DNA from 3 places in the Methylocella sp. genome. Region 2 is predicted to be linked to each of the others. Evidence: predicted binding sites of a transcription regulator. Region 2 holds the regulator's gene; each other region holds the start of a gene.

Region 1 (5,391 bases), on a different contig from region 2:
CGCCGCCCACGGCTGAACCATAAGCCTGAGCCGCGCCCCTGAAGCGAACGCCGGCTTTCTCGACGGCCGAGGTTTCCTTCGCGGGCGAAACGGGGCTAGAACTTCCGCCGGGATCTTTGGGGCCGCGGCGGGAGATCATGAAACGACTTCTCGATTTCGTCTGGCCCGTCGTCGGCGTCGCCGCCGTCGTCGTTTCGCTGGTCATGCTCTATCAGGAGTTCCGCGGACAGAACCTCTGGCCGGGGCTGTGGCGCGCCTTCTCGTCCATCTCGCCGGCGCACTGGGCGCTCGCCATCGCCTCCACGCTCGTCGCCTACGCCGCGCTCGCCTGGTACGACAAGATCGCGCTGCGTCATCTTGGCGTCTCCAACGTCTCCTGGCTGTTCGCGGGCCTGTGCTCGTTCACGACCTATGCGCTCGCCCACAACATCGGCGCGACGGTGTTTTCGGGCGCCATGGTGCGCTACCGGGCCTATAGCGCCAAGGGCCTCAGCGCGGCGCAGGTCGCGGTGCTGGTCGCGCTCTGCTCCTTCACCTTCGCGCTCGGCTCGATGTTTCTCGGCGGGCTTCTTTTGGTCTATGAGCCGCAGCTGCTGTCGCGCTTTTCGGGCTTTTTGCCGGGGCTCCTCACCAATCCGACCACGGCCTTCGTCGTCGGCCTCGGGCTTCTGGCCTTCGTGGCGCTCTACAACGTCGGCTCCGTGCTGCGCCTGAAGCCGCTGGTGCTGCGCGGCTTCAGGCTCGAATATCCGCGCCCCGACATCGCCCTGCGCCAGATGATCGCCGCGCCGCTCGAGCTTCTGGGCGCGGCCGGCATCATCTATTTCGCCCTGCCCGAGGCCGCGAACCCCGGCTTCTTCGTGGTCCTTGGCGTGTTCCTCGCCTCTTTCTCGGCGGCGCTCGTCTCCAACGCGCCGGGCGGGCTCGGGGTGTTCGAGATCCTGTTCATCAAGGCCATGCCGGCGACGCCGCAGGTCGAGGTGCTGACCGCCCTGCTCGTGTTCCGGCTGCTCTATCTCATCATCCCGCTCATGATCTCGCTCGTGATCGTCGTCGCCTTCGAGAAATCGAGGCTGCGCGAGACGCTCGCCCATGAAAGGCCTGAGCTGGCGCAGGAGACGCGCGGCGACGCCGGCGCCTCTGCCGCGGCGCGCGAAAAGATCGAAGGCCGCGGCGCCGACGCCGTTTGAGGGGCCAAAACGGCGAAAACCCCGGGCGGGAACCCCGGGGTTTTGGCTCGGGAAAACCCGGACGCGCCTAGTTGCAGACACGGACGCGGCGGAAGCCGACCACCTCGCCATAGGCGTCGACGACGGGCTGGCGGCTGAAATAGCAGGCCGGCGCGTAATAATAAGGAGTCGCGGCGGCGGCGGCCGCGCCGATCGCGATGCCCGCGGCGGCGGCGCCGACGCCCCAGCCCCAGGGATGATAGGCGCGCCACGGGCCGGCGGCGGCGGGGGAGGACGCCGAAACGGCGCCGGCGAGGGCGAGGGCCGCGAGGCCGGCGGCGAAAGTCTTGCGAGCTGCGGTCATTGTCGTCTCTCCGTCGGGGCGGCTCCATCCGCCGCCGATGCAGAAAGACTAGTTTTATGCCGCGCGGCTCTCTGTGCGGGCGCGCACCGGGCCGGCGCGCCCGGCCGTCAGCTGAGCCCGAGGTCGAGCTGGCGCGGCGCGGGCCGAAGGTCAGGCCCGCTCAGCGCGCCGAGCGTGACGCCGAGCAGCCTGACGCCGCGACGCAGGGGCGACGCGGCCTCCGTCAGGAGCGGCCGCAGCAGGGCGAGGCTTTCGGCCTCGAGCGCGGCGCGCTCCGGCACCGGCTCGGACCGCGAGCGGCTGCGCGAAAAAATCCTGAAATCCGCCGTCTTGGCCTTGAGCGTCACCGTGCGGCCCGAGACGCCCAGCGCCTGCGCCTGGCGCCAGAGCTTGTCGAGAATCGGCAGAAGCGCGAGCCGCATCGCCTCGAAGCCATGCAGATCCTCGAAGAAGGTGCTCTCGGTCCCGAGCGATTTGCGGATCCGGTCCGGCCGCACCGGCCGCTCGTCGATGGCGCGGGCGATCCCGTAATAATAGGCGCCGGCCTTGCCGAAGCGCTCCTGCAGCAGGCCGAGCGGCAGCGCCTTCAGGTCGGCGACGGTCTCGATTCCGAGCCTCTTCATGCGCGCCTCGGTCGCGGGGCCGACGCCATGCAGACGCGCGACGGGCAGCGGCTCGACGAAGGCCTCGCCCCGGGCCGGCGGCACCACGAAAAGCCCGTCGGGCTTTTTATGGTCCGAGGCGAGCTTGGCCAGAAACTTGTTGTAGGAGACCCCGGCCGAAGCGGTGAGGCCCGTGCGGGCGAAGATCTTTGCGCGAATCTCCTCGGCGATCCGGGTGGCCGACGGCGCGCCGGTCAGGTTTTCGGTCACGTCGAGATAGGCCTCGTCGAGCGAAAGCGGCTCGACGAGGGAGGCGTGTTCGGAAAAGATCGCCCGGATCTCGCGCGAGACGGATTTGTAGACGTCGAAGCGCGGCTTGACGAACACGAGGTCGGGGCATTTGCGCAGCGCCGTGACGGAAGGCATGGCGCTGCGCACGCCGAAGGCGCGCGCCTCATAGCTCGCCGCCGCGACGACGCCGCGCGCCCGCGCCCCGCCGACGGCGACGGGCCTGCCGCGCAGCGACGGGTCGTCGCGCTGCTCGACCGAGGCGAAGAAGGCGTCCATGTCGACGTGAATGATTTTTCGCACACGCCGGGCCGGCGTTTCGGGCGCGGCCTCGGCCTCAAGGGGCGGGCGGGCCGGCTGCGCCTGACGGCGAAAGGGCGTCGCGTCGAGCATGAGGGGTTCGGGGCTGGCGCTTCGGGACGGCGCGCCGCGAATCGCCGCGCCGCCCGAATTTTCGTCTATTCATGTTTTGTTCGCAAGCCCGCATCCTGCCCGCAGGCTTTCGCCGCGCCGGCGGGCGGCGGGCCTCAGGGTTTTTGACCGGGCTTTCGCGCCGCGCCCCAGTCCATCGAGGCGAGCAGCACGAGCACGGAGATCGTGCCGAAGCCGGCCATGGCGCTCATCATGCCCTGCGCGCCGAAGCGCAGCGCGAGAAGGGCGCCCGCCGCCGCGCCGGCGAGCGTGAAGGCGAGATTGACGACGCCGTAGGGCACCGCCCGGCGCGCCCCGATGTAGAGCGGCGCGAGCAGCGAGACGAGCGCATAGGAGAAGGCGAAATAGGCGCAGGCGAGCACGAAGGCCGCCGAAACCTCGCCGACCTCCTTCGGCAGGGCGAGGGCGAGCAGGTCGCGGTTGACGACGAACGGCAGCGTGGCGGCGACGGCGGCGCCGAGCCCCGCGGCCGCAAACAGCGCCCGGCGCAGGCCGTTGAGCCAGAGCGCGTCGCGCCGCTGCAGCGCGTCGATGAAGGCCGGCATCAGCGGCCGGGTGACGAGCGTCAGCGGGTTGACGAGCCGCGCGATGAACAGGACGCTGGTCGAGAACACGATATAGTCATGGGCGCCGGCGACGGCGAGCGCGATCATCGCCGAGGCGTAGATCTTCACATAGTCGGCGAACGGCGAAAGAAAGAGCGGCAGGCTTTCCGGCGCGCGCGCCCAGAGCGCCGCGAAGGCGTTTTTGCCGATTTTCGGCGAAAGGCCGCGCGTCGCCGCGACCTGGAGAAAGACGCAGAGATCGGCGAGGGCGGGCGCGCCGAAATAGACGAGGCAGACGGTCATGTCGTTGAGCCGCCCGAAATGGGCGAGCGCGAGCAGGCCCCCGACGAGCGCGAGATTGGCGGCGGTCTGAACGAGGCTCGTCACATGGTCGGTGCGCTCCGCGATGCGGTAGATCTGGCCGAAGCCCGCCGCAATCTGAAGGAAATTCAGCGCGACGCCGACGACGATGGCGGGCTTGAGTCCGTAGAGCGCGGCCCATAGGGCGCCGGCGAGCGCGAACAGCGCCGCGACGACGAGCGACAGCGCCGCATGGGCGCTGAAGCAGCGCCGCGTCGCCTCCATCGGCGCCTTCGGGTCGTCGCTGGCGAAAGCGTGGGCGATGTCGCGGATGAACAGCACGCCGAAGGGCGCGAAGACGAGGCCGATCGCCGCCGCGACGTTCATGGCCGTGAGAAAGGCCGTATAGTCCTGCGCCGAGACCCCGCGCGCGACGAGCGGCAGCGCGACGAACACCGTCGCCGCGCCGCTGAGCTTCGTGAATAGGGCGAAGCCGACGGAGCGGATCATCAGAAAAGTGCGGCCCATCGGCTCCCTGTCGCAAGGTTGAACGGCGCGGCTCCGCCGGCGCCCGGGCGGCCCGGCCGGCCGCGGCGCATAATGGCGACGGCGCGGCGCGACGGCGAGGCCCTTTTGCGGAAAACGCCTTCGCTTTCGCTTGAGCGCGCCGGCCCCGCCCGCAGGCGCTTCGAATTGCGCGGGCTTGATGGATGATTTCCACAGGCGCGGCGTATAGGAAAAGGCGTGGCGCCCGCCCTCGCGGCGGGCGGATTTCTCTTCGGCGGTCGCATATGACGGATTTCTCCCCCCAGCTTGTCCACGACGCCCTCGACCGCCTGCAGTTTCAGCAGGCCGACCGCTTTCTCCTGATCGAGCAGATTCCGATCGGCTATGGCGGCCAGATCGCGCATCGCGTCATGGGGCTTGAGCTCGCGCTGGCGACGGGGCGGCGCGCGGTGTTCTCGCGTGACGACGATCCGCCCTATGGCCAGACTTTTGCGCCGCAAAGCGCGCCGCCGCCGCCGCAGGCGCTGGCCGCCGAAACCCTCTACGATCCGACGCGCGCGCAGGACGAGCCTTTCCTGCGCTTCGCCAACGACGCGGCCGACGCGGCGCTCGCCGCCGAGGGCGGCGTCGTCGCCTTCGCGCCGCGGGTCGCCGACGAGATCGAGGCGGCGCGGGCGCGGCTCGGCGTCGGCGAGACGACGCTCGGCGTCCATTTCCGCCGCGGCGACAAGACCGTCGAGACGGCCTATGTGCCGTCGCGCCATTTCAACGCGGCGATCGCGAAGGTTTACGGGCGCTGGCGCTTCGAGTCGCTCTTTCTCGCGAGCGACAGCCCGAAGGCGCTCGACGAGATCGAGCCGCCGCCGGGCGTGCGCGTGATCTTCGACCATGAGGAGCGCCGCTACGACAACGCCAACCACAAGATGCTCTTTCGCAGCCCCGAGCTTTCGGCGCAGGAGACGTTCACGGCGGCGAAGAACGTGGGGCTGCTCTCGGCCTGCGGCGGGATCGTCGGGCAGGACAACGCCCATTTCGCGACCATCGCCGCGGCGCGGATCGGCCTGCGCCACCCGGAGGGCGGGCGGGTGCTGCTGCTGCCGGGCCGCATCGCCGAGATCGAGGCGCCGGCGCTCGGGCGCTATTTCGACATGAAGCGCCGCGCCCGCGCCTTCGCGCGCGCGCTC
Region 2 (5,391 bases):
CGCGTTGACGGCGCGCAGTTGATGGCGCGCAGTTGAGGCGAAGCCAAGGCGCGAGCGCCCGGGCCGCCCCGGCGATCCTGCCGCGTCAGGCCGCGCCGCGCCAGCGCCGCCGACTATGGCGGTCGATCCTTACGGGGCGCTTAAGCGTTGAGCAGGGCCCGGCCGCGCGGCGCCGAAGCTTTCGGCGCCGCCGGCCAAGGCGGTTGCTGCGCAAGAGCCAGCGGTCTAGTTAAAGCCGCGCGGCCCTCGCCGGCCGCCGGCGCGACACCAGGAGCAAGCCATGTCCTTCACCCTGCCCCCTCTTCCCTACGCCTATGAGGCGCTGCAGCCCTATATGTCGAAGGAGACGCTCGAATACCATCACGACAAGCATCATCAGGCCTATGTCACCAACGGCAACAATCTGCTGAAGGACTCAGGGCTCGAGGGCAAGTCGCTCGAGGAGATCGTCAAGGAGTCCTACGGCAAGAACGCCGGCCTCTTCAACAACGCCGGCCAGCACTACAACCATCTCCATTTCTGGAGCTGGATGAAGCCGAACGGCGGCGGCGCCATTCCGGGCGAAGTCGAGAAGGCGATCGTCGACAGCTTCGGCTCGGTCGACAAGTTCAAGGAGGAGTTCATCCAGGCGGGCGTCACCCAGTTCGGCTCCGGCTGGGCCTGGCTCTCGGTCAAGGACGGCAAGCTTGCCGTCAGCAAGACCCCGAACGGCGAGAACCCGCTCGTGCATGGCGCGACCCCGATTCTGGGCTGCGACGTCTGGGAGCACTCCTATTACATCGACTATCGCAACCGCCGGCCCGACTATCTCAAGGCGTTCGTCGAAAATCTCGTCAACTGGGATTATGTCGCCGAGCTTTACGCCAAGGCCGCCAAATAAGGCCGGGCGCGTCGCCGCCCCGTCCAGCGGCTGAACGGAGCGGGCCCGCGCGGCCCGCTCCCTTTTTGCGCCGGCGTCATCGCCAGCCGGCCGCGCTCACGCGTCGACGAGCGCGAGCACGGCGCTCGCCTGCGGGCCCATCGGGCCGTCGGGCGCGCGCGACACCTCGACCAGCATGCCGACCTTGAGGGCGTTGAAGTCGCCGCGCGTCACGCAGGCGCGGGTGAAATAGAGGTCCGGCCCGCCGCGCACCTCGACGAAGCCATGGTCCTGCTCGGGAAAGAGCCGCGCCACCACGCCCGTCTCGGGCGCGTTCTCGAGCCGGCGCGAAGTGTTCTTGACGAATTCGGAAACCTGCTCGAGCCGCCGCTCGGCGAGGTCGAAGACCTTGTTGACGAGCGCCGAGGCCTCTCCCTTGCGCTTGCCCTCGGCCTTGGCGACCACGAGCGGCTTGCCCGGAATCTCGACCTCGACGCACAGCGCCAGCGGAACGACCACGGAGTTGGGATCGCGATGCGACGTTCCGACCACGACCCGGCAGCCGATAATGCGGGAATAGGCGTTCTCAAGCCGCTGCGCTCGATCCTGAATGAGTTTTTCGAGCGCGTCCGAGTGCTGGATGTCGCGGAAGACGATCTGCAGCGGTCGATCCATGCCTTTTCTCCTCCAAATGGCCGGCGCCTTTGGCGAAAAGGGTCGCCGTGCGCCGGCGAGAGCGATTAACCTATGGCGCGGCTGAAAGTTCCGTCAACGCCCCGCCGCAAAATCTCTTCGTGAGCCGCCCCTGCCGACGCGCGGGGGCGGGGGGCTTGCGGAACGCAGCACGAACATGTACCGTTCGTTCACCCTTTGTGCGGACCGATTCGCGCGCGGGAGCCCGATTCGCGCGCCGAAAGGCGATCCATGGCGGCCGACGACCCATGTTGACCAAAAAGCAAAGCGAACTCCTGCGCTTCATCAGCGAGCGCCTGAAGGAGACCGGCGTGCCGCCCTCCTTCGACGAGATGAAGGACGCGCTCGACCTGCGCTCGAAGTCGGGCATCCATCGCCTCATCATCGCGCTCGAGGAGCGCGGCTTCATCCGCCGCCTGCCGAACCGCGCCCGCGCCATCGAGGTGCTGCGCATGCCGGGCTCACGGCCTGACGGCGCGCGCGGCCGCAAGTTTGAGCCGAGCGTGATTGAGGGCGATCTTGGACGCGTGCGCCCGCAGCCCGCCCGCGACGACGAGGCGGGCCGCGAAAGCGTCGCCATCCCGGTCATGGGCCGCATCGCCGCCGGCACGCCGATCAGCGCGCTGCAGACGCGCAGCCACGTCATCAGCCTGCCGCCCGACATGCTGACGCAGGGCGAGCATTACGCGCTCGAGGTGCGCGGCGACTCGATGATCGAAGCCGGCATCTTCGACGCCGACACGGTGGTCATCCGCAAGCAGGACACCGCCGAGACCGGAGACATCGTGGTCGCTCTCATCGACGATGAGGAGGCGACGCTGAAGCGGCTGCGCCGCCGCGGCGCCTCGGTCGCGCTCGAAGCCGCCAATCCGGCCTATGAGACGCGCATCTTCGGACCCGACCGGGTGCGCATCCAGGGACGGCTCGTCGCGCTGCTGCGGCGCTACTGACGCCGCGGCCAATGGGCGGCGCCGGGAACGGAGCCGGTCAGAACGGATTCCAGGTCGAAGCCGGCGTGAACTTCAGATAGGAGACGTTGACGCCGAGCCGCGCGCCGACGCCGGAGCGGATCGGCACCACGTAAACATCGTCGTTGATGAAGGCCGACAGGCCGAAGCCGCCGACGAGATAGGCCGAGCCCGCGACGCCGCCGAAACGGTTGAAGATCGCCCCGGTCGAAGGCAGGTTATAGACCAGCATCATGGTCCGCGCCCCGTCGGCGCCGGCGTCGAAGCCGAGCGAGGGGCCCTGCCAGAAGACTTTCACCTGGCCCGCGTTGCGGGTGTACATGGTCCCTTCGCCATAGCGCAGGCCGCCGATGAAGGCGCCGCTCGCCTCCTGCCCCAGAATATAGCCGTTGGGCTTGCCCCAGCGCCGCGTCGCCTGCTCGATCGCCTCGGCGAGGCCGCGCGAGATCGAGCCGAAGAATTTGTGGCCGTTCGTGACGATCTCGTCGGGAGCGAATTCGGAGGGGCGCTCGGTCGCGGCCACGGTCTGAGGCGCGAGCGCCGCGGCGGCGAGAAGCGCGACGCAGACCCCGGCCACGCGCCGGCGCGACGCGGCGCCGGGCCTGTCGCGGCGGCCGGCGGCGCATGGCGACGCCGGCGCGCCGGACCCGGCCCCGACGGCCGACGGCGTCTGTTCAAGCCTGCGCATCGCTCCTCCCTGACGGATCCGCCGCCGCGCTCGCGCCGGCGAGGCGAAAGAGTGTCGCGCCAAGGTTAACGACGGGTTGAGGACGCGTGAAAAAGGCGCGGCGCGTCAGGCGCGCGCCGCCGCCGGATCGCCCCAGGCGACAAAAGGCCCGTTCCTGAACTGCCGCCCGGCCTTGCCATAGCGCAGCGGATGGCGCTCGCCGTCGAGCACGACGCCGCCGGCGGCGCGCAGCACCGCGTCGCCCGCGGCCGTGTCCCATTCCATGGTCTGGCCGAAGCGGGGATAGACGTCGGCGTCGCCCTCGGCCACGGCGCAGAACTTCAGCGACGAGCCGGCGCTGCGCCGCTCATGCACCGGCAGCGTGGCGAGAAACGCCTCGGTCTCGGGGTCGCAGTGGGAGCGGCTCGCGAGCGCGGTCAGGCCCTGCGCCGGGGCGGCGCGGACATGAATCAGGCGGCGCTCGCCGGGCGCGGGCAGCGGCGCGCCGGGCTCGACGCGGCAGGCCGCGGCGGCGGCCCCGGCGATCCACATCCGCCCGAGCGCCGGCGCATAGACCACGCCGGCGACCGGCGCGCCCTCGACGACGAGGGCGATGTTGACGGTGAACTCGCCGTTATGGTCGAGAAATTCGCGCGTGCCGTCGACCGGATCGACCAGGATGAAGGCGTCGCAGGCGACCGTCTTCTTGCCGGCCGCGGCGGCCTCCTCGGCGAGCACCGGAAACTGCGGCAGCCGCTCGGCGAGCCGCTCGAGGATGATCGCTTCGGCGTCTTCGTCGGCGTCGCAGACGGGGCTCTGGTCGGGCTTGCGCCGCGCATGGCTGTCCGAGGCGTAGACCGACATCACGGCGATGGCCGCCTCGAGGGCGATCTCGGCGAAGATTTCCGCGACGGCGTCCCGGTCAAGGGCGGCGATCGGGGCGGCGGCGATCTGGGCGGCGTCGATCGACGCGTGGCGCGTTTCGCTGGCGGCGGATTCGCTGGCGGCGGACATGGAGCTCTCGAAAGCCGCCTCTCATTCATGCCGGGGCGGCGGTCGGCGCTGGACGATTCAGCCGTCAGGGTAAGCCAAGACGGCCATGTCGGGAAATAAAGTAAGCCTTCAGAGCATTAACATTTCGGCGAACGACCGTGAGCCGGAGCGCGGCCGCGCGTCAGCCGCCGAGCGCGCGCGCCGCCGCCGTCGAACGCCGCAGCCGGTCGGCGAGATCGGCGTTGAGCCTGAACAGGATCCGGCTCGCCGCTTCGGGGCGCGCCGCGAGAAAGGCGCGAAGCGCGTCGAGCGGCACGCTCCAGGCGACGGTGTCTTCTTCGGCGACGACGTCGGCCGAACGCGGCGCGGCGGCGAACAGCGCCAGCTCGCCGATCGTCGCGCCGGGCCCGACCGCCGCGACGCGCGGCGCCGCGCCGTCGGCGGCCTCGGCCTCGACGCGCAGGCGCCCGGAGGCGACGGTCAGAATGTCGCGCGCCGGCTCGCCCCGCCGGAACACATGTTCGCCGCGCGCGAAAACGCGCCGCGCCGGCGCGAGCGCGGCGAGGAGGGCCGCGGCCTCGTCCGGATCGAGGCCCGCGAGCCAGTCGGCCGCAAGCGGCGCGAACGCCTCGGGCGGCCCCGACGCGCCCTCGGCGAGAAGCTCGTCTTCGGCGGCTTCGAGCGCGGCGTCGAGATCGGCCGCGCGCGTCGCCGCCGTCGCGCCCGCGGGGAGGCCCGGCGGGGCATGGGCGAGGATGAGCCGGCGCGCCGCCGCGCCGCCCTGCGCCGCCAGCTCCGCGAGGAAGGTCTCGAACAGGAGGGCCGCGCCGCGCTCGACGCGGACGGCGCGGCTCAGGTTGAGGATCGTCACCTCGCCGCGCCCGAGCCCCTCGCCGGCGAGCCGCAGCAGCCGTTCGGCGGCGGCGGGGCAGATCTCGCCCTGGGCGTCGATCACGAGGATGCGCCGCGCCAGCGCGTCGAGCCGCGCCGCGTCCTGCGCCGGGCGTCCGCGCGTCGAGCGCAGAGCGTCGCCGGCGAGCACGCGGCCGGCGCGGGCCTGCGGGCGGGCGCCCAGCACATGCAGCGACAGGCGCTCCGACAGCAGCCGGCAGGCGGCGACGGCGCGCACGCTGTTGCCGAAACGGTCGAGCGGCGGCGAAAAGGCGGCGATCCCGAACTGGCCCGGCGCCGCCGCCACGATCCCGCCCGAC
Region 3 (5,391 bases), on a different contig from region 2:
GCCGTTGCGGGCGTTGACCGCCATGGCCACGACGCCTTTGCCGCCGCGCCCGGTGATGCGGTACTCATAGGACGAGGTGCGCTTGCCGTAGCCGTTGCGCGAGAGCGTCAGGATGACCTGCTCGCCGGCCGACATTTCGGCGTAGCGCTCCGGGCTCAGCGCGCCCGCGGCGGCGTCCTCGGCCGTGTCTTCGGCGCCGGCCTCGGCGTCTTCCGCCTCGGCTGACGCCTCGCCCGCGACGGCGCGACGCATCTTGAGATAGGCGGCGCGCTCGCCGGCGTCGGCCTCGGCGTGGCGCAGGATGGCGAGCGAGATGACGCGGTCGCCGGCTCCGAGCGAAATGCCGCGCACGCCCATCGAGTCGCGGCCCTTGAACACGCGCACCTCCGGCACGGGGAAGCGGATGCACTGGCCCCTGGCGGCGGTGAGCAGCACGTCGTCGCCTTCTCCGCAGATCTGCACGTCGACGATCTCCTCGCCGTCGTCGAGGCGCATGGCGATCTTGCCGGCGCGATTGACCTGGGCGAAGTCGGAGAGCTTGTTGCGCCTGACGCCGCCGCCCGTCGTCGCGAACATCACGTCGAGCGCGGCCCAGCCGGCTTCATCCTCGGGCAGGGGCATGATGGTGGTGATGCGCTCGCCCTGTTCGAGCGGCAGGATGTTGACGAGCGCCTTGCCGCGCGCCTGGGGCGCGGCGAGCGGCAGCCGCCACACCTTTTCCTTGTAGACCTGCCCGCGCGACGAGAAGAACAGCACGGGCGCATGGGTCGAGGCGACGAACAGCCTCGCGACGAAATCCTCGTCGCGGGTCTGCATGCCGGAGCGGCCCTTGCCGCCGCGCTTCTGGGCGCGATAGGTGGCGAGCGGCACGCGCTTGACATAGCCGAGATGCGAGACGGTGACGACCATGTCCTCGCGCTGGATCAGGTCCTCGTCCTCGACGCCGGCGGCGCTGTCGAGGATGATCGTGCGGCGCGGCGTCGCGTAGGCGGACCTGACCGCGAGCAGCTCCTCCTTGACGATCGAGAACAGCCGTTCGCGCGAGCCGAGAATGTCGAGATAGTCGGCGATCTCGGCGGCGAGCTTGTTCAGCGCCTCGGCGATCTCCTCGCGGCCGAGCGCGGTCAGGCGCTGCAGGCGCAATTCGAGAATGGCGCGGGCCTGCGCCTCCGAGAGGCGGATATGGCCGTTCTCGTTCAGCACATGGCGCGGATCGGCGATGAGCAGCACGAGCGGCGCCATGTCATGCGCCGGCCATTCGCGCGCCATCAGCGCCTCGCGCGCCGCGGCCGCGTCGGGCGACTGGCGGATGAGGCGGATCACCTCGTCGATGTTGGCGACCGCGATGGCGAGGCCGACCTGCAGATGGGCGGCGTCGCGCGCCTTGCCGAGCAGGTGCTTGGTGCGGCGGGTGACGACCTCCTCGCGGAAATCGGCGAAGGCGGAGAGGAAGTCCTTGAGCGTCAGCGTCTCCGGCCGGCCGCCGTTGAGCGCGATCATGTTGCAGGCGAAGCTCGACTGCAGCGCGGTGAAGCGCCAGAGCTGGTTCAGCACCACCTCGGCCACGGCGTCGCGCTTCAGCTCGATGACGATGCGCATGCCGTCGCGGTCGGATTCGTCGCGAAGGTCGGCTATGCCCTCGACCTTCTTCTCGCGCACCAGCTCGGCGATCTTCTCGACAAGGCTCGCCTTGTTGATCTGATAGGGGATCTCGGTGACGATGAGCGCCTCGCGCTCCTTGCGGATGGTCTCGACCTCGACCTTGGCGCGCGTCAGGACCGAGCCGCGCCCGGTGAGATAGGCCGACTGCGCGCCGGCGCGGCCGAGCATCGCCCCGCCGGTCGGGAAGTCGGGGCCGGGCACATAGGCCATCAGCTCTTCGATCGACAGGGTCGGGTCGTCGATGAGGGCGACGACGGCGTCGATCACCTCGCCAAGATTATGCGGCGGGATGTTGGTCGCCATGCCGACGGCGATGCCGCCCGCGCCGTTGACGAGCAGGTTGGGAAAGCGCGCCGGCAGGACGACGGGCTCGGACTCCTTGCCGTCATAGTTCGGCTGGAAGTCGACCGTGTCGAAGTCGATGTCCTCGAGGAGCGCCATGGCCGGGCGGGCGAGGCGCGATTCGGTGTAGCGCATGGCCGCCGGCGGGTCGCCGTCGACCGAGCCGAAATTGCCCTGGCCGTCGATCAGCGGCAGGCGCATCGAGAAATTCTGCGCCATGCGCACGAGCGCGTCATAGATCGCGCCGTCGCCATGGGGATGGTATTTGCCCATCACGTCGCCGACGATGCGGGCGGACTTGACGTAAGGCCGGTCCGGCGTGTGGTTGTTCTCGTTCATCGAGAACAGGATGCGCCGGTGCACGGGCTTCAGGCCGTCGCGCACGTCGGGCAGCGCGCGGCTGACGATCACGCTCATGGCGTAATCGAGATAGCTGCGGCGCATCTCGTCCGAAATGGAGACGGGGCGGATGTCGGAGCCGGGGGCGCCCGGCTCTCTTGCGTCGTTGTCGGCCAAAACTGAGCTGATCCAGGAAAACGCCGCGACGGCTTGGCGCGGCTCGAAGGCTTCGCGCCGACTATAGGCGGGCGCGCCGCGAAAGGCCAGCGCCGCCGCCCGCCGCCGCCGCGCCGGAAAGCGTCTTAAAACAGGGGATTATCCCGCGACGCGGCGGACCGGCCGAAGCGTCGCCCGCCGCCGCCGCCTAGAAGGGGATGTCGTCGTCGATGATGTCGGCCGCGCGGCCCGCGCCCGCGCCCGCCGGACGGCGGCTCTCGCCGCGCTCGGCCCGCTCATAGGCGCGCTCGGGGCGCTCCATCGGCGAGGAGCGGCCGAAGCCCGGCTCCTCATAGCCGCCGCGCTCCTCGGAGTCGCCGCGGCCGCGGCTGTCGAGCAGGGTGAGCTCGCCGCGGAAGCGCTGCAGCACGACTTCGGTGACCTTGCGCTGGTTGCCGTCCTTGTCGGTGAATTCACGCGTCTGGAGCTGGCCTTCGAGATAGACCTTGGAGCCCTTGCGGCAGTACTGCTCCGCGATCTTGCCGAGATTCTCGTTGAAGATCACGATGTTATGCCATTCGGTGCGGTCCTTGCGCTCGCCCGAGGCCTTGTCGCGCCAGCTTTCGGTCGTGGCCAGGCTGAAGCTGACGACAGCGTCGCCCGAATTCATCCGGCGCGTCTCGGGATCGCGGCCGAGATTGCCGATGAGAATGACCTTGTTGACGCTGCCCGCCATGTGACGCTCCCAAAATGTTCCGCGCCCGTCGCGGTCCGGGGTCGCGACTATAGAGAACCGCAAGCGTCCGCGCAGGACGCCGGACGGCTTTTCCCCACTATCCCATCACCTGTGTTCTTTTTTTGTTCTTAACGGCCGATCGCCCGAACCGCAAGCGGATTCGGGCGATCGCTGCATTTTGACCCGGCCGCGGGCCGTCTGAACTCAGGCCTGCTGCACGCCGGAAAGAACCCAGGCGTCGGGGCCGGCGCCCGGCCGGCGCGTGAAGGTCCACAGCTCGGTCGCGGTCTGCGGACTGGCCGGATCGCCGCCGACGAGCCGGCCGGTGGCGCGGTCATAGGTCGCGTCGACCAGCGAGAAGCGCATGGCGACGGTGGCGTAGTCGGCGCCGGGCTCGCGCCAGGCCTCCGACAGGTCGCCCTGCAGGAATTCGACGCTGGAGAGCCGGTTGACCACGCCCCGGGCGGCGTTGTCGTTGAGCTCATTGGCGAAATTCGAGGCCATCTCGGGCGTGGCGAGGGCGCGCAGGCGGGCCTGGTCCTCGTCGGAATAGGCTTTCTGGATGTCCTGCAGGCGGCGCTCGAAGGCGCTGAAGTCGGCGCCCGTCACGTCGAGCTTCTGCTGCGGAACGGGCGCGCCGGGGCGCTGGCCGTTCATCGGGCCCGCCATGGGACCCGCCATGGGGCCCGCGCCCGGCCCGCCGCCGAACAGGCCGCCGAAGGCGCCGCCTCCCGGCGCGCTCCCCGGAGCGCCGTCGCCCTGCCGGTTGAAGCCGAAGGGCGAGGGCGCCGGGCCGCCGGCCGCGCCCTGCATGGCCGGGCGGCGGTTGCGGAAATAGTTCAGCGCGAAGCGGACGATGAAGAACAGCAGCGCGAGCTGGAGCAGCAGGCCGAGGAACGACATGATTCCGCCAAGGCCGCCGCCGAAGCCGTGGCCGAACAGCATGCCGACGAGGCCGGCGCCGAGAAGGCCGCCGAGCAGCCCGCCGCCGATGCCCGAAAACATGCCGCCGCGCCGCTGCGTCGCCTGATTGCCGAAGTTCGGGGTGTACTGGCCCTGATTCGGCGTCGCCGAGCGCTCGAAGGCCGAGCCGCCGCGCGGCGCGGTCGCGGTCGCGGCGGGCGCGTCGAAGGTGCGCGCGCCGCGGCTGCCGAAGGAGCCGCCCTTGCCGGCCCGCGCGAAGGCGTCGGCCGAGGCGCCGCCGGCGAGAGCCAGCGCGACGAGCCAGATGAACGTCTTTTGGCGGATCCTCATGGTCTCCTCTTCCCCGCTTTGGACTTCGGACGGCTCACGCCGCCTTGAACGTCGGATATGGATCCTTCGCCGATTGAAATTAAGGGGTCGGGCGCCGATTCGGGGCGTTTTGAAGATTGCTTTTTAGTAAGGGAGGCGCGGCCTTGCGCGGACGCGGGGCGCTTTCGGCTGGACGAGGCCTGTGCTAGAACGCCGCGACTTTGCGGCCGCCCGCGCCGGGCGCCGCGGGCGCGCGACGAGTCGAACGCGAGCGCGCGAGGGTCGATAAAGGGGCGCAAGGCCCTTTAGGGGGCCGCGGCGGAAAGAGGTTGGCGAGAGTGAGCACAGGCAAAGAGCGGCGCAGCAGCTTCGAATATGAAGACCTGATCGCCTGCGCGCGCGGGGAGCTGTTCGGCCCCGGCAATCCGCAGCTGCCGCTGCCGCCGATGCTGATGTTCGACCGCGTCAGCGCGCTGTCGGAGGAAGGCGGGGCGAACGGCAAGGGGATGATCCGCGCCGAGCTCGAAATCAAGCCCGACCTCTGGTTCTTCGGCTGCCATTTCAAGGGCGACCCGGTGATGCCCGGATGCCTCGGGCTCGACGCGCTGTGGCAGCTGCTCGGCTTCTATCTCGGCTGGCTCGACCTTCGCGGCAAGGGCCGCGCGCTCGGCGTCGGCGAGGTGAAGTTCGCCGACCAGGTGCTGCCGTCGGTCAGGCGCGTCGTCTATGGCGTCGACCTGAAGCGCGTGTTCAGGACGAAGCTCGTGCTCGGCGTCGCCGACGGTTTCCTTGAGGCCGACGGAACCCGCATATATGAGGCGAAGGATCTGCGCGTCGGCCTGTTTGGCGCGGCCGCCGCGGCGTAAAGCCGTCCGAGGCGCGAATCCAGACGATTTCGGCGCGTCCGGCGGCGCCGGAGAGGC

Evidence for each region. The regulator LexA, encoded in region 2, represses DNA repair genes until DNA is damaged. The targets are predictions, from matches to a motif close to TGTTCNNNNTGTGTTCNG.
Region 1: dinB (DNA polymerase IV) is a predicted target of LexA. The motif match lies at 2,883-2,900, and genes of this name have one in related genera.
Region 3: ssb (single-stranded DNA-binding protein) is a predicted target of LexA. The motif match lies at 3,348-3,365, and genes of this name have one in related genera.

What each region holds. Positions count from the first base shown of each region.
Region 1 is NZ_JBGAHM010000007.1:26,389-31,779, reverse strand. Features, by position in the region: gene ACILRB_RS05200 (flagellar export protein FliJ) at 1-16, shown strand, start outside; gene ACILRB_RS05195 (UPF0104 family protein) at 138-1,190, shown strand; gene ACILRB_RS05190 (hypothetical protein) at 1,258-1,533, opposite strand; gene dinB (DNA polymerase IV) at 1,641-2,816, opposite strand; gene ACILRB_RS05180 (hypothetical protein) at 2,951-4,228, opposite strand; gene ACILRB_RS05175 (hypothetical protein) at 4,210-5,391, opposite strand, start outside.
Region 2 is NZ_JBGAHM010000013.1:49,973-55,363, reverse strand. Features, by position in the region: gene ACILRB_RS08070 (superoxide dismutase) at 281-880, shown strand; gene ACILRB_RS08065 (HPF/RaiA family ribosome-associated protein) at 977-1,534, opposite strand; gene lexA (transcriptional repressor LexA) at 1,801-2,502, shown strand; gene ACILRB_RS08055 (DUF1134 domain-containing protein) at 2,540-3,208, opposite strand; gene cysQ (3'(2'),5'-bisphosphate nucleotidase CysQ) at 3,314-4,201, opposite strand; gene glsA (glutaminase A) at 4,362-5,391, opposite strand, start outside.
Region 3 is NZ_JBGAHM010000008.1:45,066-50,456, reverse strand. Features, by position in the region: gene gyrA (DNA gyrase subunit A) at 1-2,520, opposite strand, end outside; gene ssb (single-stranded DNA-binding protein) at 2,708-3,235, opposite strand; gene ACILRB_RS05800 (Tim44 domain-containing protein) at 3,440-4,489, opposite strand; gene fabA (bifunctional 3-hydroxydecanoyl-ACP dehydratase/trans-2-decenoyl-ACP isomerase) at 4,807-5,334, shown strand.